Regions from separate parts of the Paenibacillus donghaensis genome, predicted to be linked through region 1. Evidence: riboswitches for the same ligand, from Rfam matches in the RefSeq annotation. Region 1 holds a riboswitch; each other region holds the start of a gene.
What was found. A riboswitch is a leader RNA that binds a small molecule or an ion and turns the genes downstream of it on or off. The one in region 1 is predicted to bind cyclic di-GMP.

Region 1 (7,720 bases):
CCGGCTGGTCTGCGGATGGGTCAGCAGAATGCTGGTCAAGCCGCTGATTGTTCCCGCCCAGGTCGCAGACTGGTTCAATACGGCAATGTCCTGAGCCTTCTCTTCCATGCCCTGAACCGTATCCAGCTTATAATAATAGGCCGCCAGAGCTTTCCAGCTGAGTGCAAAAGCAGGCATAGGCGCACGCAGCACCGCAAGCGGCTCTGAATATCCTGAGAGCTTGCCGTCCTTCTTCGCCCTCGCCGTGATATGCGTAGTTTCACCCAGCGTAATCCCGATCGGTTCGCTCCATTGTCCAGCGCTGTTGACTGCAATATTGGAGTACAGCCGTTCTTCTCCGCTGGATGGATAGTAGAGTTCTACTTCTAGTAGAGTCCCTGGTTCCGCAGTCCCTGAAACCACCGATTGTCCAGAGGCAGCAGGTTTGATCTGCAATGCTGCCGGAGGAGAAATCTCGTCGCCGCCAAGAATTTCGAAGCTGGCAATCTGCCCGTAGTACACGCCAACACCGTTATACTCAGCAGGAGAGATGCAGATATTATAGCGCCCTTCATCCAGCGGTACGCCGCCGATTTTCCCGTCCCAATCATATTCATGAACGATGTAATTACCGTTCAGCTTCGTTGGATACACACCGCTCGTAATCAGATCCCCGAGGAGCGGGGCAGAGCCGTCCTGCTGCGGAATACATAGGCTAATATTCGTCTTATGATTCTCCTGGCCATCGTCAGCCGCGTTGAAACTGAAGATGATTTTAACCGTATTTCCCGATTCCGGGTTAAGCTCACTCGGCTCAATCCGCATGTTGGTTGCCGCATAGGCTGACGATGTCCACTTGTCTAGTCCCGGAAGGACCGGAATGTAAGTTATGACCAGCAGCAGCGCAAGCATGAGGTTAAAATACGCCTTCATGCCACCGCTGCGCCGCTTCCTTTTTAACGCTCGGAATTTCATAGATTGTTCTCCTATCTGTTATAAGTTAGAGTAATTTCAGCTCAGCCAGCAGCTTGTACATAATGACTGCCGCTTCGGCTCTCGTTGATGAATCTTTAGGCTTCAGAAGCTGTCCGTCACCCTGCACCAGCTTCTTCTCAACCGCCGCAGCTACGGAATCCCGTGCCCATTTGCTGATGCTGGCGCTGTCCTTGAATCCGGAGAGTCCAGCCCGAGACTTGGCCGAATCCGCAACAGTAGTCGGATTAGTCACAGTGCTGTCAATCGCTCTGATCAGCATGACCATCATCTGTTCGCGGGTCAGCGGATCATTGCCGTGAAACAGTCCTGCTTCTCCGGTTACGATTCCTGCCGACGCTGCCGCTTCCACATAAGCATAGGACCAGTTCGCAGCTGAAACATCACGGAAGGTCGGCGTATCTGGCTGCAGCGGCTGCAATTGAAGAGCTGCTGCCAGCAGCTTGGTGAATTCAGCCCGGGTCAGGATGCCTTTTGGCGCATATAGGGTGCCGTTCATCCCATTCACAATTCCTCTTGCCGCCAGCACCTCTACGGCTTGCTGTGCCCAGTGGCCTGACATATCTGTGAATTTAGCTTCGCGCAGCATTATCGCATACAGTCCAGAAGCTGCAATCCTGGCCTCTACGAAGCCGTCTTCCGCCGCAGTCACTCCGCCAATATAGCTCCAGATGCCTTTTGCCGGATTGTAGCTGTAGATTCCAAGCTTCTCACGCTCTGCCGTCCAAGGTTCTTCCTTCGGATACCCTACCGCCAGCTTGGCCGGAATTAGGAATGGAGCACTTGCTTGTACCTGCCAGGCGGAACCTGCCTTCAGCAGTTTGTGGCCACTTGAGTCGAGCAGTACCTCTGTCTCCAGCTCAGCCTGAGCCAAGCTTACGCTGGTGTTGTCCGGGAATGTTCCTGCTGAAATCTCCAGCCGCGCCCAGCCATTCAGTACGGACAAGGTACCTCCAGCACTTCCGATTACCTGACTATCCTTGGCTCCGGTTACCACAGGGATCTTCACTTCCGGGATTAAACCCGTGTTCGGGGCTGTACCTGGATTTGGGTTTGTTCCCGGATTTGGGCTTGTACCTGGATTTGGGCTTGTGCCAGGATCTGGGTTTGTTCCAGGATCTGGGTTTGTGCCTGGGGATGGAGTCGTTTCCGGACTTGGATTGGTTGATCCTTCTTTCAAGTCAATCGATTCTATGTAGTCATCCTTGTTGCTATAGAGCAGCTTATCCCCGCTTATTCCGATCAGCTTTGCTCCCGGCTCTAATCCTGGCAGCGGTTTTACTGCATATGTAGAGAGGTTTACTTGCTGCAGCGTGACAGCACCGTCCACTTCCTCTTGAAACACCGCTTGCCCCTCACCTATGGACATGAAGGCATACTCTGTTCCTCCAGGCTTCATCTCAGTGAGATCCACAGGCTGAGCAGTCAGATCCTTGATATTCATAAGCACATATTTGCTCTCGGAGGCGCCGTTTTTTTGCTTGAACAGCACATAGCTCCCGTTAAAAACAAACCAGTCCACATAGCTAGCTCCGCCCAGGCTAACAATCGCACGCGTAACTCCGCTGCTCAAATTCAGCAGACCGAGGCCTCCGTCACGGGCATTCTTATACACCACATTTCCACCGGCCAGCACCGGGAATCGACCTTCGCCGAGATCAGCTTCAACGCCCGTTGCCAGATCATGATAGATCATGCTGCCGTAATGCTTGCGCTCATACCAGACCACGCCAACTCCATCCGTAGTTGGATTGCCATATTGTCCGGACTGCTGATTAAGCTTCCTGCGGGTGCCTGTCTCCAGATCGGAACTATAGATGTCCCAGTTCAAGGAGGATTCCTGCTCCGTTCCCTTATCCGCCCACACTGCAACGTTTCCGCTCATATAAGGCGCATCCTTGGCGGATGAACTCGTCGTAAGCACAGTACCTGCACCACTGCTCTGATTCAGCGCGTACACCTGTTTCACACCGTTCGCACCTGCTTCCAGCCATACAATCCGGTCTCCGGATATGCTATAGTCCGTTCTGCCCGGATCTGTCCCGGCTGCCGAAACCTCCTTCATGCTAAGACTACTGATGAACAGCCCCGCAAGCATACACACCGCCACCACTGCGGCCACAACCGACCGCGACAACTTCATATCCCTTCTAAACCTCATTCACTTCTCTCCCCCAGCGCTATTTGTAGGCACGCCAAATAACCAAGTGCCTTGAGTGGCCCGGCTGTCTTAACATCCTCCCTTGGATGAAGTAGACCCGTGGCTTTGCGTCTCCGACTTTCGTACGGATTTGCCTTTGTTCCAAACTCGGTTTTTATGTCCCTTTTTGATTTTGTAGGTGCGAGTTTTGATGTACAGGACTCTTTCATTATCGGAATTTATTCCTGTAAAATTAAGATGTTCTATTTATACCTTTTTATGGGATTAAAATGAGTAAAAAGGGACTATCTTACCGCATATCGTGCGGATAAGACAGTCCTCAGCCTTTAGTTTAGTAATCGGTTACTACTTAGGACCCTGCGAGGATATAGAAGGTTACTCGAGAAGGTTGTGGGATCACGCTACCTTAACCCAAACCCTCCCCCACCCGAACTTCAGATAACCCACGTCCTAACGGACCCTATAGCTCCTATTTCCTCATTGCTGCCATGGTTTGGAGTCTAGCGGACCGCATAGCCGCTATGTCGGCAAAATAGGCCCTAAATAGTGGATTTTCGCTTGAATAGGGGCTCCTGAGTCCGTTAATCCTGCAAAACAGCCTTTTTACAGCAAATAGGGGCTGCTGAGTCCGCAAGAGTCTGAAAGTTAAGCGCGGGTTACTGGTGGCAGCCTTCATTTGTTATTCTAAGTCTCCTTGTCGCGCAGTGTGGTATGACAGTCTCGGACGAGCAACATATGGAAAAAAAGGGGGACCTCATAATTCGCAGTACATCAGACGGGCTGCCTACGTTGATGTCACCCGAGTATCCCCCTATTCATTCACAAAAAATCCATCAACCCTAGACGGATGAACAATCCCCTCCTTCCACACGGAATATAATACCGTATCAACGAAAAGGGGTGAGGAATATCAAAGCGTTTAGGGCTTTCTTGAAAGGAAGAAACGAAGTCCCTCCTGTAAGGACAATCTCTACAGGAAATGCTTTTTTTCAGCTTAACCGTGCTGGTGATAAATTAGTATTTAGAATTGTCATCCGAAATATAAACCGAGTAACACAAGCCCATATTCATCTTGGGCGAAGAGGTGAAAACGGTCCTGTAGTCGCCTTTCTATTCGGCCCGTCGAAATTTGGAATTTCCGTAAGACGAGGAGTTATTCGTGGGACTCTGACTCGCAATGATTTAGTCGGCCCTCTAAATGGGAAGACGATCCGCGATCTAGTCCGTGAATTTGAAAGAGGCAATGCTTATGTCAATGTACACACCATACAAAATCCAAATGGAGAAATCCGCGGCCAAGTTATTTCGTAAATCATACATGAATAATTGAAATAAACGTGCTCCTCACGCAGAGAGTACCTTCACGCTGGTTGCAGAATCGACCGCTCTCCACATGCAAAAAGCATCGATCCACTGGATCGATGCTTTTTGCAATGGAATGGTATGGAGCCGAACCGTGTCAACACCTTTTTCCACGAATTGTAAGCGCTAATCTTCGTAATTCTGGCCAAACAATCTTCCATTTGTAATGAACGGCAGGCGATCGAGTTCTGTGCGTCAGCTAACCGTATTCGCGCAAGTACACAGGATTAGCGTATACCTGACGCTCATTTAACGTTGATGCAACGGGTTAAAACGTTCTGATGTCGAGGACGGGGGTCGAACCCGTATTGTAGTTACCTACCGCAGGATTTTAAGTCCTGAAATGGTCTTCGTAGACCCTTTTCTACGCTATGGGAAGTTCGAGCATAAAGCCTTTAACCATGCGGGTTAAAGGCACCTTTTGTGTTCTATAGTCTCTGCGTTCAGAAATTTGTATATGCAGCCATGTTAGCAAAAATGTTAGCAAATAGATTTGAGCAGAAGCCTTACATTCCTGCTCTTTTTTACGTCCAATCAATCACTATTATTTCGGAGGTTTATCCGTTTGACCACGCTTAGGACAAAATCCTACAGGCATTTTCTGGCTTCTCTCCTCAGAGAAAGTCCGACAGATACGTTATAATGAGGTTGTACCAACGCCTTACAAAAATTCTTAGTTTTACATAGCAATAAGTTCTGATTCATATAAGGTAATATCTTTTGCTTCAGTTTCAACTTTAAGGCAAAGTTTATTAAAAGCTTCTGATTCAATTGCTACAGGGGAAATCCTATTATCTTTCTTTTCAAAAAAGTGAACCATGTCATCAATTGTTCTATCTTTATTTAAGTGATCATTTAGATCATATATTAAAAAGAATCCTGAGTCCTGTTTATAATTATCAAGCATTGTGTTTGTTTTAGAAAACCATTCTGTTAGTTTGTCAGGAGTTGAATTTGATGGAAAGGTTTGAATGAGATTCCACACTCCATTTTTAAATACATAATCAACTGTAAAGTGCATATTACTAATGTCTTTTATTGGATGAATTTTTACGTTGGGTTTTATCTTTGTTCCTATCCACTTTTTTTGATTAAACACTTCTTTTGTGTATTGCTTAACATTCCTACTAACAATTTCCTCTACGATAATATCCTTTGAAGGGAGTTCACCGATATATGTCTTAGTCAGTGTTTCGAATAATTGTTTAGGGTCTCTTGTTAATGAGAATGTTGGCTCAGAGAATTTAAATTGACTGGGTAAATTTTCTTGTATTTGTAACAAGAAATTCTTATCATTTATATTTGGAGTAAAGAGTGATGGACTTGACATTACAGAATTTATGAAATAATCAAATATGTCTTTTTGTACTTTAAATGTTTTAAACGCAACCTCATCCTGTAGTAATCCTCTAATCTTAGGGGAACTTTCATCCAAAATCGAATGGAATAATGCATTTTCTTCAGGGCTATGCAACATTAACCCAACATTGATTGTTTCCCCTCGCAAATCACTAGGACAATACTGTACTACTGAGTACCAGTAGGCTTTACGTTCCATTTTAGTTCCCCCCCTAAGTGAGTTTGAAAAGCACCCTTATCGGCCATTATATTCAATAATTCCCTTAATAGTTGCTTTTGATTCATAATAAAGTGTTTGTAATGATCAATTTGAGATAATTTGTCTTTATACCACTCATCGGGAATTCCTGAAAACCAGCTATCGATTAATGCAGGAGTAATTTTTTCTGCTTCTAAAACGATATCATAAAAACAATGATCCTCATTGTTTGCAACATCGATATATTGATCTAAGGCCCGAAATATTTCACCTAAACCAGACATAAATGCGCCGCCACTACTTTGAGTCAATGCTTTTGTCCAAAAATCAATGTATCCACCCTGGGAAACACTTAGCATACACTGTCTTTTTTGAAGATTAGACCATGCCGGTCCCCAAAAGCAATGACCGTGATCGATGCAATACATTAGACGTTCCCCATTATTAGTAGCAATAATCAAATTCCCAAAATTACCAAAACGATCAAAGTTTGCAGTTAATAAGTCAAGAATAACGATCTTAGAAACATCAGACTTATTTGAAATATTATTAAAAAAAGATGACCAAGGTCTTTTTATGTACGGTTTACGCAAAGCTAACAGTGTCTCATAACCATCACGCAAGTTATTTTCGACTCCGTCTACTAAATTACTAGCAAAATGAAAGCCAGGAACATAATTATGAGTAAACCTCAAGGCTGGAGCGTGTGTAAGAAATATACTATCAACGTTAGCAATAGCACAATCGGGTACTGTTATCCCAAAGTGTTTAGCAATACGGTGAACTAGCACCTCTTGAATAAACATACTATCCCATTCAACCCAGGTTCTACGTGACGGGTCATAAACATTTTGATTTTTAAGTACATATTCCTTACCGTTGCTTCCAATTACTTGAACGGGTCGACTCATTCCGCCCGTATTGTCACCTAGTACTTTAACAAACGCATCTACTTCAATATGTTCTAACACAGAATCCCCCCTTTGTGTGCCTGAAGAAATTTAATTTAATATTAGCAGAGTTTATATACTATGAATATAATAATTGTGAATTAAAAAATGAACGTATGATAAGATTATTGTATTGATAGAGCTTCAGTATAATGAACCCACCCCAATGTACTTAATTGCTCTAAGTTCTTTAAGTAAACTTCTTCATCCATAGATATACATAATAAGTCAGTTGGCCTTGTCATTGCTACATAAGCTACTTTTAAATGTTTTTCTTCATATGCCTCTAATTTTTCTTTGCTTCCTCCAGTTATGTATTCTATGATACTTTCCACTGTCTTAGAATGGTACACGGTTTCTAAGTATAAAGTGGCTGTATGGGTCTGACCCTTAACTCCATGAACTCTATCGAGTTCTATATTTAAATCATGAAAAATATAAGTATTTTCTTTAACCAATACTTTCTCATCTTTTGGAGTAGAGATAGTCATTCCTTGCATAAATCCATCACTTTTCAAATCGATTTGGAAGTTAAATAGACGACTTAAGACAACAAAGATAACATATTTAAAATGTTTTATTATAGGTTTTCCAGTTTCAATTCTTAAGATTGCCCTGGCAAAAAATCTATACGTAAATTTGAATAGATCATCGTCTTGTTCTCGTAGAAATCTCAAAAAATAAGTCTTTGAATAATACTTACCTTCTTCAGTTTTA
Region 2 (7,720 bases), 2.5 Mb from region 1:
AATGCTCCGACAGCAGCAAGAGGATATCCTGGCGGTGCGGATCGCTTAAGGTCTGAAAGACCGGGATGCATGTGCGGAACAGCTCAATAGCTTCTTTACCCATAATTATGTCTCCTGACCTGAAAAAGATTACATTAAGCACGAGGTGCAGCTTATGTTCGAATGTTTAAACCTTAAATATGATTGCATCATACTGCAGAGCAAGGCCTGATGTCAAACAAGGTCGGGCTTCAGCACACTGAGGATAATCCGGCTACCAGATATTCACGCAAGCGTTCTATAAAGGAAGCGGTAAGCTCCCTGTCGGCAATGAATCAGGGCGGCGGCTACCTGATGGGTGCGATGGGCCCCTTGCTGGTCGGGCAAATGCATGACTGGTGGGGCGGCTTCAGACCCGCCCTAATAGTGCTGGCGGTACTGGTCGTGCTGCTGATCGGCGTGCAGCTGCAGATCGGACGAAGCGCCCGTCTGCAACAGCACTTATCCAACTCTGCCGCTGCGCGTTCGCCGAACGCTGGCTAAGGCAGCCGGTAGAAGGCGAACGGCTCGCCGGAGCGAAATTGCTGGCTGGCTTCGTCCAGCTGGCCCAGCGTGGCTTCATCCAGCGTAAGCGCAAGGCTCTGCGCATTGTGCAGCAGCTGCTCCGTCTGCGACGCGCCTACAATGACGGTGGACACAGCGGGCCTGTCCATCAGCCAGGCCAAAGACAGCATGCTGGGAGACACGCCCTGTTCTGCTGCTATCCGGCTAACCTCTGCTCCAAGTAGTAGCCGTTCCTTGCTGAGAAAGCGGCCGAAATGGGGGTCTTTATCCGCTCTTGAACCTGCCGGAGCCGGATCGTCTGCACTGTATTTGCCTGTCAGAATGCCACCCGCCAGCGGAAAATACGGGATGATACCGACCCCCTGATCCAGGCAGAGCGGCAGCAGCTCCTGCTCCGGTGTGCGGTCAGCCAGCGAATAACTGCACTGGATCGAGCAGTATCTGGACAGCTGGCGCAGCTCGCTGATGCCCAGAGCTTTCATGAGCTCCCAAGCGGCATAGTTGGAGGCCCCGATATAGCGCACTTTTCCCGAGGAGACCATGTCATCCAGCGTACGCAGCGTTTCTTCCAGCGGGGTATAAGGATCAAACGTGTGGATCTGGTAGAGGTCGACATAATCCGTCTTGAGGCGTCTGAGGCTGCCTTCCAGCTCTTGCATCAGGTGGCGGCGGGAGGAACCGCTTCCGCCCGGTCCGTCATGGCGCGGCAAGCCGGCTTTGGTCGCCAGCACGACCTCCTGCCGTCTACCCTCCAAGGCAAGCCCGATGATCCGTTCCGATTCACTGCCCGCATAAATATTGGCTGTATCGATAAAGTTAATTCCATGCTCCATTGCAGCGTGAATAATGGTGATGGAGGTCTCCTGGTCGGCGCGTTTGCCGAAGGCATTCGTGCCCAGTCCCAGCGCAGACACCTGCAGCCCGCTGTTTCCCAACCGGTTGTATCTCATAATATTCACTCTCCTTCTTGCGCTATGCTACAATTCACAAATAGTTTAACATGGATTTAGGATGTAGAAGTACGAGTTACAGGAGGAGATCATATGTTTATTCAAACAGCCAACCAGTCCGTTCATGACAATTACAAGCTGCTTATTGGCAGCATTGTACCAAGGCCCATTGCGTTCGTGACTTCCATCAATGAGCAGGGGGTAGTCAATGCCGCTCCGTTCAGCTTCTTCAATATTGTCAGCGATGATCCGGCTATGGTGATGTTCTCCTGTGTGCGCAAGCCGGACGGTGAAATGAAAGATACAGCGCGTAACATTATGCATACTAAGGAATATGTCGTTCATGTTGTGGATGAGGAGAACGTAGCGGCGGTTAACCATACCTCGATTAACGCCCCTGCCGGGGTCAGTGAGCTGGAGCTGGCCGGATTAACGCCGGTTGCCGGGCAGCTGGTGAAGGTTCCGCGGGTTCTGGAATGCCGGATTGCCATGGAATGCCGCTTGGTGCAGCAGCTGGATCTGGGGCATTGCGATATGATCATCGGTGAGGTTGTCGGCTTCCACATTGCAGAGGAGCTGTATGAGAACGGCCGGATCGATATCAGCCGTCTGAAGCCGGTCAGTCGTCTGGCCGGGGCTTCATATGCGGCGGTTGGGCGGATTTTTGATATGGACAGACCGGTGTACCGGCCGGAAAGCGAAGGCTGAGACCGAGGCAGATAAGCAAGTATTTCGCCTGTATCTGAACCTTCTGGTTCTCGCAGCAACGAAAGCCGCTCCCTTCGGGGGGCGGCTTGGCCTATTACACCCGCCGCATGCTCTGGACGGTAAATACGGTATTCTCGACAGGCACGATAATTTCCTCCGAATATCGTCCCACCGTAACCCGGCCTTCATACATCCGGCGGACGGAGATTTGCTCTCCGGCCTTCAGTGCCGAGGGGGCACTCGACTTGCCGCCTACAGTCTGCGCCGTTATGGTTCCGGCAGCTTCCAGGCTGGAGCCGCGGCAGACCGCATCTTCCCCCGCGAACGAAATGTCGCCTGAGGAGAACAGGCTGCTCTGCAGAATGCCTTCCTTGTGAATATAGATATCCCCGTTTGACTTAAGCGTGCTGTTATTGCACTGCGGGATATCAATCTGCACCTTGACCTCCTGCATGCGGGCAACCCCGCTGTACAGATCCTTCAGCAGCTTCAGGAAGGCGGAAAGCACGGAATCCTGGAAGAAATCGATATGCTGCGTCGGCCGCAGAAAAACCTCAAGCAGCTGCTTAAGTTGGTCAGTGTCCTGATGATAGGTGTTCCTGATATTGGAGAGCACGTTCAGCAGATCATGAATCAGACCCGGAATCATATTGAATTTGCTTTCCAGCAGCAGCAGGATCACCTGCCCGTACTTTACCGTCCGCCGCTGCGACTCCAGTGTCTCCGTCAGCACACGTGCGGCCTCGCGCAACAGACGGCTATCCTCAAGCAGCAGCTTGGAGATTGTATAGAGGCGGTTGTACAGGACCCCGAAATACCCGGAATACAGCTGGCTGTTAACGACATTGCCGCGTACAAGGATACTGCCTGTAGCCGTAATGGTTGAGTTATAGACATTTCCATAGATATAGATGTTGCCCAGCGATTCGAGGATCATATTATCCTCAACATCGTTATGTACAATGATATCGCCCGAAAAAACAATATTGCCGGTCTTGATGTTCACATTGCCGGGAATAACATAAGCTGTGGAAATGTCGAAATATTTCACATGATTACCCGTTATCCGGGGTCTCCCTTCCCTAAGCGCTGTAATCTCGTTGCTGGGAAGCAGCAGGGTGTGATCTTTGGCAACCACCTTGATATCCGTGGGTGGGGCTGCAGGCAGAATCCCGCCAAACACATCATACCCGGGGAGGCCCGCTTCAGGAGGGTGCTTGCGTGCGATCACATCACCTCTTTGGGCAGAGGGAATCCGCAGATGGTTGCGGTAGTCGACCGAACCTTCGATTTCACAGAAGGCGTTCTCCACCGTTTCCGCAAAAAACAGCTCCAGTCTGGCATCCGCTCCAGGAACAGGAGCCTTGCCCATGGCTATGCAAACGGGCTGATGGGTGGGGCTGCTCAGCTCCGCGTAAAGTGCAGGAATGTTAAGAGTATGAGAGATGGAGGTTTTCTCGAAATCAGCGATTACCTGTTCGAGGGTAAGCGTGGAAATCAGTGACCCGGAATCCTGTTCTGCCTGGACGGAAACATGGCTGCCCGCAGGGCAATCGACCAGCCTCCAGGCGAAGCGGTCCTTATGATGCAGGGTGAAGAAGGCTTGCAACTTATCCTCTGAGACCGAAATGCTGTATTGCGGCGGCTCTTCAATTGCCCAGCTGAGCCTGCTGACAGAAGTAACTGCGGCAGGTTCGAGGACAGGCTGCTGGTCGATCTTCAGGGTCACAGGCGCAATGGCGGTAATGACAGCCGGCTTGCCGCCGGATAGGGGGGAGGTGATGAAGATTTGGTTGTTCTGAATGACGATCATCCCATTGGCGGAATCATCGGTAGAGGGGCCGTCCGGCATAGGGGAAGCGGCATCAGGGCTGGAAGCGTCGTCGTCGATCTTAAGCTGGTCAATGAGTTCATTTAAATACTCTTCCGAGACGGGCTGTGGCATGTATATTCCCTCGCTTTGTCGTATAATCATGGCATCCGGACATAAAGACACGCAGTAATCTGCGGATGTTCGTCTTCTTGGCGGCTTGGCAGCCATGAATGCCTTGTTGGCATCTTTAGGCCCATTGCTTTGCGTCCTACTCTTTCAAGTAGTTTGCCTTTGAATAAATGGATCAATCCTATACTCAGCACAACCATTTTCCGACTGAAATCGACATTTTTGATGGTATATCTGGTACAAAAGCTATATTGAATTCTTGTAAACATCCTTTATTCTAGTTCTTTAGTCGCTAATTTACAAGTTGCAATCTTGGATTATATAACAAACAGGCGTCTCCGGTGTGGAAACTCCAGAAACGCCTGTTGCTGCTCTAACAACTTCTATGCGATACTACAGCTTATGGGACAGACCCTTCTTGAGGAAAAAGAGGGCGCGCGCAGCTTCCGCTGCGACCGGCCGCGGCACAATCTGGGTGGCGGCGTATTCGGCGCGTTCGATTTCGTCCAGCACCCGATTGAGATGAGAGAAGACTGCGCCGAGATCGCGGATCGAATTCAAAGAGCAGTTCCCCTGAAGATCTGCGAAGCTCTGCTGCTGCAGAGCGCGGGCCTTGCGCAGGGCATCAGCCAGCGGCTGTTGGTTATCCGCACCGCCGAAGGCTGATGTTGCATAATGACCGATACAGTCGGCGGTTGCCTGCAGAACCTCAGCCATCCAGTCCGATGCGGCATGATGTCTGGGCAGAAGCTTCATCTCGGTGTGAATGTCCTGAACGTAGGTCTGAACGACCTTCATATGGCCTGTAGTAATGGAGAGGCGGCTTAGCTGGCCCCGGCACTGCACATGGGCTACCGTGAAATGCATTTCCTTCTGCTGCTGCACACTGCGCGAGAGCCGAGCTCCGGCCTTCGCGAGTGTCTCTTTGGCCTGCGCAGCGTCCCGGCTGCCGGGTACCAAGGCACGCAGCGCATCCGCCAGCAGCAGGCTTCCATCCAGCACGAGGCTTTTGACTTTGATGAAGCCCTTTGGCGGAACCACAATCATATTTATAGCCAATGCGATCAGCACGCCGATCAAGGTTTCCGCGACCCGCCACATGACATAGTGGTCCTGGTAGAAGGTGAGGGCAAGCACGGAAGTGACGCCAACCTGGGACACGGCCTGGATATTAATCCGGCAGGCTGTGGCCACCCCGATGCCGATCAGCAGAATCAGTAGAATCGAAAGAGCGCCCACATCAAGGAACTGGCCAACGACCAGGCTGACCACACCGCCCAAAATGATGCCGATCATGCGGTAGATGCCTTTCTCGAAGGAGGCCTTGACCGTGCTCTGGGTAATCAGAATCGCCGCCAGTGGCGCGAAATACAAATAACCGTCACCATACAGGCTGTGGACTGCAATCCAGGATAACGAAGCAGCCAGTGTAATTCGTATCATATACAGGGATAATCCATATTTTTCAAGGCGGTCTTGTAACCCCTCGTTCATCTTAGTCAGCTTCTTTCGCGAAAAATTTAGATAAAATGCACTGTTTTCATACTTTTTCATTATAGCACTCGAATTCACGGCAAAAAGGACTAATATTTTACGAACTTGTTAAGAATGAGCCGGTGAATTTGACATTGTAAACTATGGCATATCATGGAGCAATCCTATATGCTATAACTGATACGGCGTGCCCTGATGGGACAGGCCTATGTTGTTTGCTTAAGCAGGCTGCGGCTGCACCCCGGATTGCCGCCCGCAGGAAGCGGGTAAAATAAGATGTATTACATAAGTAAGGGAGGTTGTTAGCTATCGCTGCAATGGAGGAAACGATCATATCCTTTGAAGAGGTTGTCAAGCAATATGACGATGAGGAGCCGGTACTGAAGAGCGTCAGCTTCGAGATTGAGCGGGGCAAATTCTATACTCTGCTGGGACCCTCGGGCTGCGGAAAAACAACCATTCTACGGCTGATTGCCGGCTTCGCCGAGCCAACGGCCGGTTCGATCTATCTGAATGGCAAAGTAATCAATCACATTCCCGCCAATGAGCGGCAGGTTAATACAGTATTTCAGGACTACGCCCTGTTTCCGCACCTGAATGTATTTGAGAATGTGGCTTTTGGACTGCGCATCAAAAAAATGAAGAAAGAAGTGATCGCCCAAAAGGTGCAGGAAGCGCTGCGTTTCGTTAACCTTGTAGGCTATGACCAGCGCGGCATTACGGAAATGTCCGGCGGCCAACGGCAGCGCGTGGCGATCGCCCGTGCCATCGTCAATGAGCCGCAGGTGCTGCTGCTGGACGAGCCGCTGTCGGCGCTTGACCTGAAGCTGCGCACGGAGATGCAATATATTCTGCGGGAGATGCAGCAGCGGCTGGGCATCACCTTTATCTTCGTTACCCATGACCAGGAAGAGGCGCTGGCGATGTCCGACTGGATCTTTGTCATGAACAAAGGCAGAATCGAGCAGAGCGGCACACCGAACGACATCTACGATGAGCCGATTAACCGGTTCGTGGCCGACTTCATCGGGGAGTCCAACATCGTGCCTGGCGTGATGATCGACGACTATCTGGTCGAGTTCAACGGACACCGCTTCGAATGCGTCGATGCCGGGCTGAAGCGCAATGAGTCGATCGAGGTTGTTATTCGCCCCGAAGACCTGGAGATAGCTACTGTAGAGCAGGGCAAGCTGAAGGTGCGCGTGGATTCCCAGCTATTCCGGGGCGTACATTACGAGATCAGCTGTTATGATGAGTCCGGCCATGAATGGCTGGTGCATTCTACGCGCAAAGTAACGGTGGGCACGGAGATCGGGCTTTATTTTGACCCGGAAGCCATTCATGTTATGCGTTTCGGTGAAACGGAGGAAGAGTTCGACAGACGACTGGAAGCTTATGCCGAGGTGGAGAGCCATGAACAATAAGGGCAAGCCGGTCTATCTCATCCCTTATTATTTATGGATTGCCTTGTTTGTCATAGCTCCGGTAGTGCTGGTAATCTACTATTCCCTGTTCGATCTGGACGGCAATTTCACGCTGAACAATTACGTCAACTTCTTCACACCCGTCTACCTGCGGATGACGCTTAATTCGTTCTGGTATGCGTTCCTGATCACAGCGTTCTCGCTGCTGGTGGCCTATCCGGCGGCCTATCTGCTGACCCGTACGAAGCACAAGCAGCTGTGGCTGCTGCTGATTATTCTGCCCACCTGGATCAATCTGCTGCTCAAAACCTATGCTTTTATCGGGATCTTCGGCACTTTCGGACCGGTTAACGCTTTCCTTGACCTGTTTGGAATGGGGGAGCAGCAGATTCTGTTTACGGGCTTCAGCTTTGTCTTTGTGTCGGTTTATATCTTCATCCCGTTTATGATTCTGCCGATCTACAGTGCGCTGGAGGAGCTGAATCTGTCGCTGCTTGATGCGGCCCGCGATCTGGGCGCTTCCGGGTGGACGACGTTCCGCAGGGTTATTTTTCCGCTGACGATTTCGGGTGTGCGATCTGGCTGTATGGCGGTGTTCATCCCCGCGCTGTCGCTGTTTATGATTACACGCCTGATTGCAGGCAGCCAGGTTATTACGC
Region 3 (7,720 bases), 1.7 Mb from region 1:
AGTGGAGGAAGCCCGGACCGCACTACTGGAGCAGGAGAAGCTGGAGGAAGCCCGGAAGGCTGAAGAAGCTCGGAAAGCCGAAGAAGCCCGGAAGGCTAAGGAAGCCCGGAAAGCCGAAGAAGCCCGGAAGGCTGAGGAAGAGCAGAAATTACAGAAAGACAAAGACAAAGAACAGCCTGCAGCGGTGAACGAAGAACAAGCTGCGGACGACAACAGCAAACCAACTGTGACCCCTACTCTCGATGATGAACTGACCGTTCCTGAGCCCGTAGCTCAAGAACAGCCCAGCCCATCGCCCGGGACGGCAGCCGGCGAAACACCGAATGGACCGGCTGAACCAGCAGCAGACTTGGCAGAGAACACTCCACAGGCCACGCCTGCACCAGCCGAAGCTCCAACTCCAACTCCAACTCCTATTCCCGAAGAAGGCGGCGAATGAACGATGCGTGTCAAAAAAATAATTACCAATACCCTGACCACCCTGATGTTTATGCTGTTTCTGGTCCTGGTGGTTGCCGTGGTCATCTCCAAAGCCTCCGGCGGTGAGCCTTCGCTCTTCGGCTATCAGATCAAAACCGTACTATCCGGCTCCATGGAGCCTGGCATCCATACCGGTTCTGTAGTTGCGCTGAAGCCCGGCGGTGACATGACCCGCTTCCAGAAAGGCGATGTGATCACCTTCATGGATGAGGAGAGCCGGCTGATCACCCACCGTATTGTTGATGTGCAGATGAATTCCGCGCTGAATCAAGCTACCTATACCACCAAAGGCGATGCCAATGATGCCGCCGATTCTGCTCCTGTTTTCTCGACTAATGTCGTAGGCCAATATACCGGAATTACTGTGCCTTATGTCGGTTATGCCATGAATTTCGCCGTCTCCAAAGCAGGCAGTATTCTGCTGATGATTGTTCCGGGGCTGCTGCTGTTGCTCTACGCGCTTTACACCTCCTGGAAGGCCGTATCCGTGCTGGAGCGCAAAAACAGTGTGCCTGCCGCCGCAGAAACCGTGCCCGATCCGCTTCATTAATTCGTTGTCTCCTCCCGTTTACGTAACGTGGAGCACACATATGCATCGCCGCAAGACCAGTCTTATAATTCAGAAGCACAAGAGAGGGTTGAACAAATGAATGTAAAGAAAACACTGGGTCTTGGTGTCGTTTCAGCAGCTTTGGGCCTGACCCTGATCGGCGGCGGCACCTTCGCTTATTTCAGCGATACCGCCCAGACCAACGCTGCTTTTAACAACGGAACATTGAGCCTGACCTCCGATCCATCCATCTTCGTGAACCTCAACAATCTGAAGCCCGGGGACACCATTAACAAAACGTTCTGGCTGAAGAACGACGGCTCTCTGGACATCACCAAGGTGCTGCTTAAGACTGTACCTACCGTAAACGATCTGAACGGCAATAACGGCAGCCACAATCTGAAGGAAGATATCATTGTTACGATTATGATCAATGATGACAAGAACAGTATCCCTGTCCTGGTCAAATCGCTTGCCGATCTGGAGAAAATAACACCTGATCTGGTCAAAACCGGCTTATGGGGCGAAAAATCAGGGATCAAGGCAAATACCAGCGACAAGCTGTACGTGAGCTTTTTCTTCAAAGAAAACCTGACCCCGCAGAATTATTATCAAGGCGACGAGTTGAACCTGACCTGGACCTTCGAGGCAAGCCAAGGAGCAGGCGTCTACAAATAAAACAATACAAATTTAATAAATCAATATAAATCTAAGGAGGAAACATCAATATGGGTATCAAAAAAACACTGGGTCTTGGCATAGCATCAGCAGCTCTGGGATTGTCTTTAATCGGGGGAGGCACCTTCGCCTACTTCAGTGATACTGCACAAACAACCGCAACCTTCGCGGCCGGAACCCTCGACCTGAACACTGATCCTACCCAGTTTATTCCACTCAACAATCTGAAGCCCGGCGATATCGCCGTCCGCAGCTTCAAGCTTAAGAATGACGGCTCCCTGGATATCAAAGGGCTAAGCCTGAAATCGGAATATACGGTAACGAACCGCGAAGGTGCACCGGCCAATGCGGACGATCTAGGCAAACATTTCAAGATCCATATTCTCAAGAGCAGCTATACGAGCGGAGCAATTACTAACCAGATTGAGACTACCCTTACTTTCGCTGAACTGAAGGCCTTGAATACCTTGAATCTCACTACGCTGCCTGAATTCAGCAACGGCATTGCAGCCGGGTCCTCCAAGGATTTCAAAGTAGCCTTTGAGTTTGCCGACAACAACGCTGACCAGAATGAATTCCAGGGAGACGGCATCAGCCTGAGCTGGACCTTCAACGCCCTGCAGGGCTTGGGGGAAATTAGAACAAATTAATAACCCTCTTATAAAAAACGGCAGATCCAAGCCCTAGTCCGGGCCGGAGCTGCCGTTTTTTTAGCAATGATACGCGCATTACCTGAATTTCCACGCGCTTTGTCGGAATTGCCGATATTTGTTATACTAGACAAGTGGAAACGGCTTCGCCGTCCTTTTATAGGACGGGGCGTTTCAGCGAGAAATATAAGGATGATTTATAACGTAAAACATATAAATCCTTATATTTACAAAAAGTACGGAGGGGCGTTGTTATCGTGCCTGATCATATGGGAGGCCGCATCCACCATCTCCGTCTGGAGAAGGGGCTGTCGTTGTCCGAGCTTGCAGACAAGGCTAATGTAGCGAAATCGTATCTGAGCAATGTCGAAAGAAATATTCAATCCAATCCCTCCATTCAGTTCATTGAAAAGATCGCCGATGCGCTTCAGGTATCTGTACATGCTCTGCTATACGGCGAGGTGGCCGAAGACGGGGAGTCCCCGTTGGATGCCGAATGGTTCGGGCTGGTTCAGGAAGCGATGGCTTCAGGTATAAGCAAGCGGGAATTCAAGGAATTCCTCGACTATCAGAAATGGCGCCTGGAACACAAGGACAAGTAGAAACGGCTTCGCCGTCCTCTGCAAGAGGCGGCATCCGTTTCTGCGAGAAAGAGAAGGCTAATTTCATTGCGCGATGCATATAAATTCTTATCTTTTTAAAAATACTTCAGCCCTTGGTCGTAAACCGGAAGAGGCACAGCGACGAATCGCTGTGCCTCTTCTGGTATGCAACATCCCAGAGCTCTTCACCCGTCCTACACAATGACACGGCAAGCTTTCTCTGCAAAAAAGCGGCGGATCTCCTCTGCTTGTATGCCAGCCTTCTTGGCTACCAGCATGAGGTGAATCCATTCCGCATCCAGATCCATCGTCTTCAGAACTCCATCTTTCCCCTGGTTGGACTTATCCAAAAAATCTCCTCCTAGATTTCCGCGTCCCCAGGCAGTCCGGCTGTCTTAGTATTTCTACCTTAGACCCGCGACTTTGTGCCCCTGTCTTTCGGCAGGTTTACCCTTTACTGGACCCTTTGCATGAAAGGATCTGGCTAATGATTATAAAAAACCGTTATCCGCAAGTACATTATACAAGATCAATACGGAAAAGTGTGTCGTTTTCTGGAATTTTTTTCATTGATTCAAGCGGAAAATTCTATCATATTTTGGCATAGTTATAGAAATATAGAGAATGCAAGATGAACCATATCGTTTTGCGAACGGATTGGACGAAAGTATGAATTGATTACAGGGCCTGAAAGTAGCACAATAAGGTAAGGAATGAAACCGCAATCATTGCAGCTCCGAATATCGGAGTTCATCCGTTGGGAGGATCTATCCATGGCAGCTAATGAGCCCTATAACGAATCCGTTTGGACCAAGTATTATGGACCCAACCTGGGCTATATTCAGGAGAAATACGACCAGTTTCTTAACGACCCCGCCTCGGTAGAGGCCAATTACCGCGAACTGTTTATTCTATCAGGGCCACCGCCGCTTACGGCCGGTGCCGACCAGCCTCCTCAGCCTGTACCTACGGGCGATACAGCATGGCTGAAGAAGGCAGTCAAAGCCTCCAAGCTAATCACCAATATTCGAATATATGGCCATATGGCCGCTAATATCGACCCGCTGGAGCGGGATCACAATCCGATGGCCAAGTGGCTCGATCATGAGACCTACGAGCTGACCCGTGAGGACCTGATGGCCCTGCCTGCATCGCTGCTCTGGGAGAATGCACCCAAGAATGTGCGCAACGGCTGGGATGCCGTGCACCGCATGCGGCAGGTCTATACGCAGACGATTGCCTACGAGTTCGGGCATGTTCACGGGGAAGAGGAGCTGCGCTGGCTGAACAGCCAAGCCGAATCGGCCAGTTCCCCTGCTCCGCTGAACAACAATGAGCGCAAAGAGCTGCTGAAGCGCCTGATCGAGGTAGAACAATTCGAAACGTTCCTGCACAAGACCTTCGTGGGCCAGAAGCGATTCAGTCTGGAAGGCAACGACGCGCTTGTGCCGATGCTTGACGAAATCGTACGCGCCGCCGCCCATGACGGTGCAGAGCATATCCTGATGGGCATGGCCCACCGGGGACGTCTTAATGTGCTGGCCCATATTTTGGGCAAGCCTTATGATATTATTTTCTCGGAATTCCATCACTCTCCGAATAAGGAGCTGTTCCCTTCCGAAGGGTCGATGGGCATTAACTACGGCTGGTCCGGCGATGTGAAATACCATCTGGGTGCCGACCGTGCCGTACGTGAAGGCGAGACTGTCCGCACCCGGCTGACGCTTGCCAACAACCCAAGCCATCTGGAGTTCGTCAACCCTGTGGTCGAAGGCTTCACCCGTGCTGCCCAGGAGGACCGCAAGTCACCCGGATTGCCGAAGCTCGACACCAGCAAGGCTATGGCTGTGCTGATGCATGGGGATGCTGCTTTTCCAGGAGAAGGCATCGTAGCCGAGACGCTGAACATCGGCAAGCTGCATGGGTATCAGAATGGTGGAACGATCCATATCATCGTCAACAACCGCATAGGCTTTACTACAGAGAGCGAAGATTCCCGATCAACCCATTATGCAAGTGATCTGGCCAAAGGCTACGAAATTCCGATTGTCCATGTCAACGCTGACGACCCGGAGGCCTGCATCTCCGCCGTGCGGCTCGCCAGCGCTTACCGCAATCTGTTCAAGAAGGATTTCGTGATCGACCTGATCGGCTACCGCCGTCACGGCCACAATGAAATGGATGATCCGGAAACTACGCAGCCTGTCGTGTATGGCAAGGTGCGCAACCATCCTACCGTCTACAATGTGTACGCCGAGCGCCTGAAGCAGGAGAAGGTGGTTACAGAGGGCGAAGTGAAGCTTATGAATGCCGAAGCGGAGAAAGTCTTGCAGCAGGCTTATGATAGGATGAAGGAAGGCAAGCACAAGAATGCGGAAGCCAAAACAGCGGTAGCCATCCAGACGCAGCGTCCTGCTGAAGCTCCCACTGCTGTGCCGCTTCCCCAGCTGCAGCAGATCAACCGCGAGCTGCTGACCGTTCCAACCGGCTTCAAGGTCTATCCGAAGCTGGAGCGGATTCTGCAGCGGCGCAAGGATGCGCTGAATGAAGGCGAGAAGGTCGATTGGGCGCTGGCCGAGACGCTGGCCTTCGCCACCATTCTGAAGGATGGCACCCCCATCCGCCTCAGCGGCCAGGATTCACAGCGCGGCACCTTCGCCCACCGCCATCTGGTGCTGCATGACAGCGAGAACGGCGAGCTGTTCTCACCACTGCACCAGCTGAGTGAATCCCATGCTTCCTTCGGCGTGTACAACAGTCCGCTGTCCGAGGCTTCAGTGCTGGGCTACGAATACGGCTATAATGTATTTGCGCCGGAGACGCTGGTCATCTGGGAGGCGCAGTATGGCGACTTCGCCAATGCCGCACAGGTTATTTTTGACCAGTTCATTGCGGCTGGACGCGCCAAATGGACCCAGCGCAGCAATCTGGTAGTGATGCTGCCTCACGGCTATGAAGGCCAGGGGCCAGAGCATTCCAGCGGCAGGCTGGAGCGTTATCTGCAGTTGTCCGCCGAGGAGAACTGGACCGTAGCGAACCTGACCAGCGCCTCGCAGTATTTCCATCTGCTGCGCCGCCAGGCAGCCCTGTGCGGCAAGGAGAATGCCCGCCCGCTGGTCATCATGACGCCGAAGAGCCTGATCCGCAACCCGCGCAGCACTTCGCCGGGAACAGAGTTCGGCACCGGGCAGTTCCATCCGGTACTCCCTGAGGCTCTGCTGGGCCAGAAGCCAGCCGAGGTTACACGGCTGGTGGTCTGCAGCGGCAAGCTTGCCGTCGATCTGCAGACCGAGCTGGAGGCCGCGCGCGGCCAGGACTTCTCCTGGCTGCATATCCTCCGCCTGGAGCAGCTCTATCCGTTCCCGGAGCGAGAGCTTAATGCCTTCCTGAGCACATTCAGCGCACTGGAGGAAATTGTCTGGGTACAGGAAGAACCGAAGAATATGGGCGCCTGGAGCTACACGGAGCCAAGGCTGCGGGCTATAGCGCCGCCGAAGGCTCCTGTCCAGTACATCGGCCGACCGGAGCGTTCCAGCCCGGCCAGCGGTTACGCAGACGTCCATGCTTATGAGCAGCGGAGAATTGTCAGAGAAGCCCTGAAATTGAACTCGCAAGTACAAGCGCCTGTGCCGTCCACCTGAGGGAGGACGGCGTCACGATAACGTAATCTACTATATTTGGGGAGGTACGGCCTGTGTCCGAAATTAAAGTACCCGATCTGGGCGAATCCATTTCCGAAGGAACAATCTACAAATGGCTGGTCAAGGAAGGCGATACCGTCGGCCAGGGTGATGTGCTTGCCGAGCTGGAGACCGACAAGGTCAACCTGGAGATCAGCGCCGAGGAGGATGGCGTCATCTCCTCCATCCTGCGCCAGGCCGGCGAGAATGTAGCCGTTGGCGAAGCCATCGGCATCATCGAGGCAGCCGGCAGCGGCGGGAACACGGCGGGCAGCGCGCCTGCCGCAGGGGCCAGTGCAGCGGCGGGCGGTGCGCCTGCCGCAAGTGCGGCTAGCGTCGACGGTGCAGCCGCCGCAGCGCCGCAGGCCGCGCCTGCAGAGCCGGCGGCGGCTGACAGCGCAGCGGCCCTGGCTTCGCCGGGGGCGCGCAAGCTGGCCCGTGAGCGCGGCATTGACCTCGGCGAGGTCAGCCCGCGCGACACCCTCGGCCGGATCATCCAGGCCGATGTTTCGGGCCATGGGGCAGCCGCGCCGCAGGCTGCTGCCCCCGTCCCTCCGGCGGCGCCAGCCAAGCCGGAGGGTGCGAAGCCAGCGGCGGCGGGCGCGAAGCTGCCGGGCGATGGCAAGAACGTCGAGCGCAAGCGCATGTCGCGCAGACGGCTGACCATTGCCAGCCGCCTCGTCGAAGCGCAGCAGACGGCGGCGATGCTGACCACCTTCAACGAGGTGGACATGACAGCCATCCTTGACATCCGCAAACGCCGCAAGGATGCCTTCAAAGAGAAGCATGAGGTAGGACTTGGCTTCATGTCCTTCTTCACCAAAGCCGTAATCGGCGCGCTGAAGGCCTTCCCGATGCTCAACGCCGAGATTGACGGCGAGGATCTGGTGCTGAAGAAATTCTACGACATCGGTATTGCCGTCGCTGCCAAGGAAGGGCTTGTTGTTCCGGTGGTCCGCGATGCCGACCGGCTGAGCTTCGCCCAGATCGAACGCCAGATTGGCGAGCTGGCCTCCAAGGCACGGGCGAATACATTGGGTCTGCCTGATCTTCAGGGCGGCACATTTACGATCACCAACG

Region 2: another riboswitch for cyclic di-GMP. It lies ahead of B9T62_RS30115 (flagellar assembly protein A); the one in region 1 lies ahead of B9T62_RS02590 (S-layer homology domain-containing protein).
Region 3: another riboswitch for cyclic di-GMP. It lies ahead of B9T62_RS33815 (anti-repressor SinI family protein); the one in region 1 lies ahead of B9T62_RS02590 (S-layer homology domain-containing protein).

The regions. Positions count from the first base shown of each region.
Region 1 is NZ_CP021780.1:644,180-651,899, reverse strand. Features, by position in the region: gene B9T62_RS02595 (DUF6531 domain-containing protein) at 1-954, opposite strand, end outside; gene B9T62_RS02590 (S-layer homology domain-containing protein) at 980-3,133, opposite strand; cyclic di-GMP riboswitch class I at 3,185-3,278, opposite strand; gene B9T62_RS02580 (CHRD domain-containing protein) at 4,043-4,444, shown strand; gene B9T62_RS02575 (DUF3037 domain-containing protein) at 5,175-6,053, opposite strand; gene B9T62_RS02570 (hypothetical protein) at 6,023-7,024, opposite strand; gene B9T62_RS02565 (hypothetical protein) at 7,129-7,720, opposite strand, start outside.
Region 2 is NZ_CP021780.1:6,650,731-6,658,450, reverse strand. Features, by position in the region: gene B9T62_RS30135 (ArsR/SmtB family transcription factor) at 1-103, opposite strand, end outside; gene B9T62_RS30130 (hypothetical protein) at 211-522, shown strand; gene B9T62_RS30125 (aldo/keto reductase) at 519-1,493, opposite strand; gene B9T62_RS30120 (flavin reductase family protein) at 1,587-2,201, shown strand; gene B9T62_RS30115 (flagellar assembly protein A) at 2,296-4,146, opposite strand; cyclic di-GMP riboswitch class I at 4,223-4,314, opposite strand; gene B9T62_RS30110 (FUSC family protein) at 4,537-5,637, opposite strand; gene B9T62_RS30105 (ABC transporter ATP-binding protein) at 5,955-7,061, shown strand; gene B9T62_RS30100 (ABC transporter permease) at 7,051-7,720, shown strand, end outside.
Region 3 is NZ_CP021780.1:7,465,612-7,473,331, reverse strand. Features, by position in the region: gene B9T62_RS33840 (hypothetical protein) at 1-439, shown strand, start outside; gene sipW (signal peptidase I SipW) at 443-1,030, shown strand; gene B9T62_RS33830 (TasA family protein) at 1,127-1,708, shown strand; gene B9T62_RS33825 (TasA family protein) at 1,759-2,358, shown strand; gene B9T62_RS33820 (helix-turn-helix domain-containing protein) at 2,628-2,960, shown strand; gene B9T62_RS33815 (anti-repressor SinI family protein) at 3,155-3,310, opposite strand; cyclic di-GMP riboswitch class I at 3,338-3,422, opposite strand; gene B9T62_RS33810 (2-oxoglutarate dehydrogenase E1 component) at 3,734-6,601, shown strand; gene odhB (2-oxoglutarate dehydrogenase complex dihydrolipoyllysine-residue succinyltransferase) at 6,655-7,720, shown strand, end outside.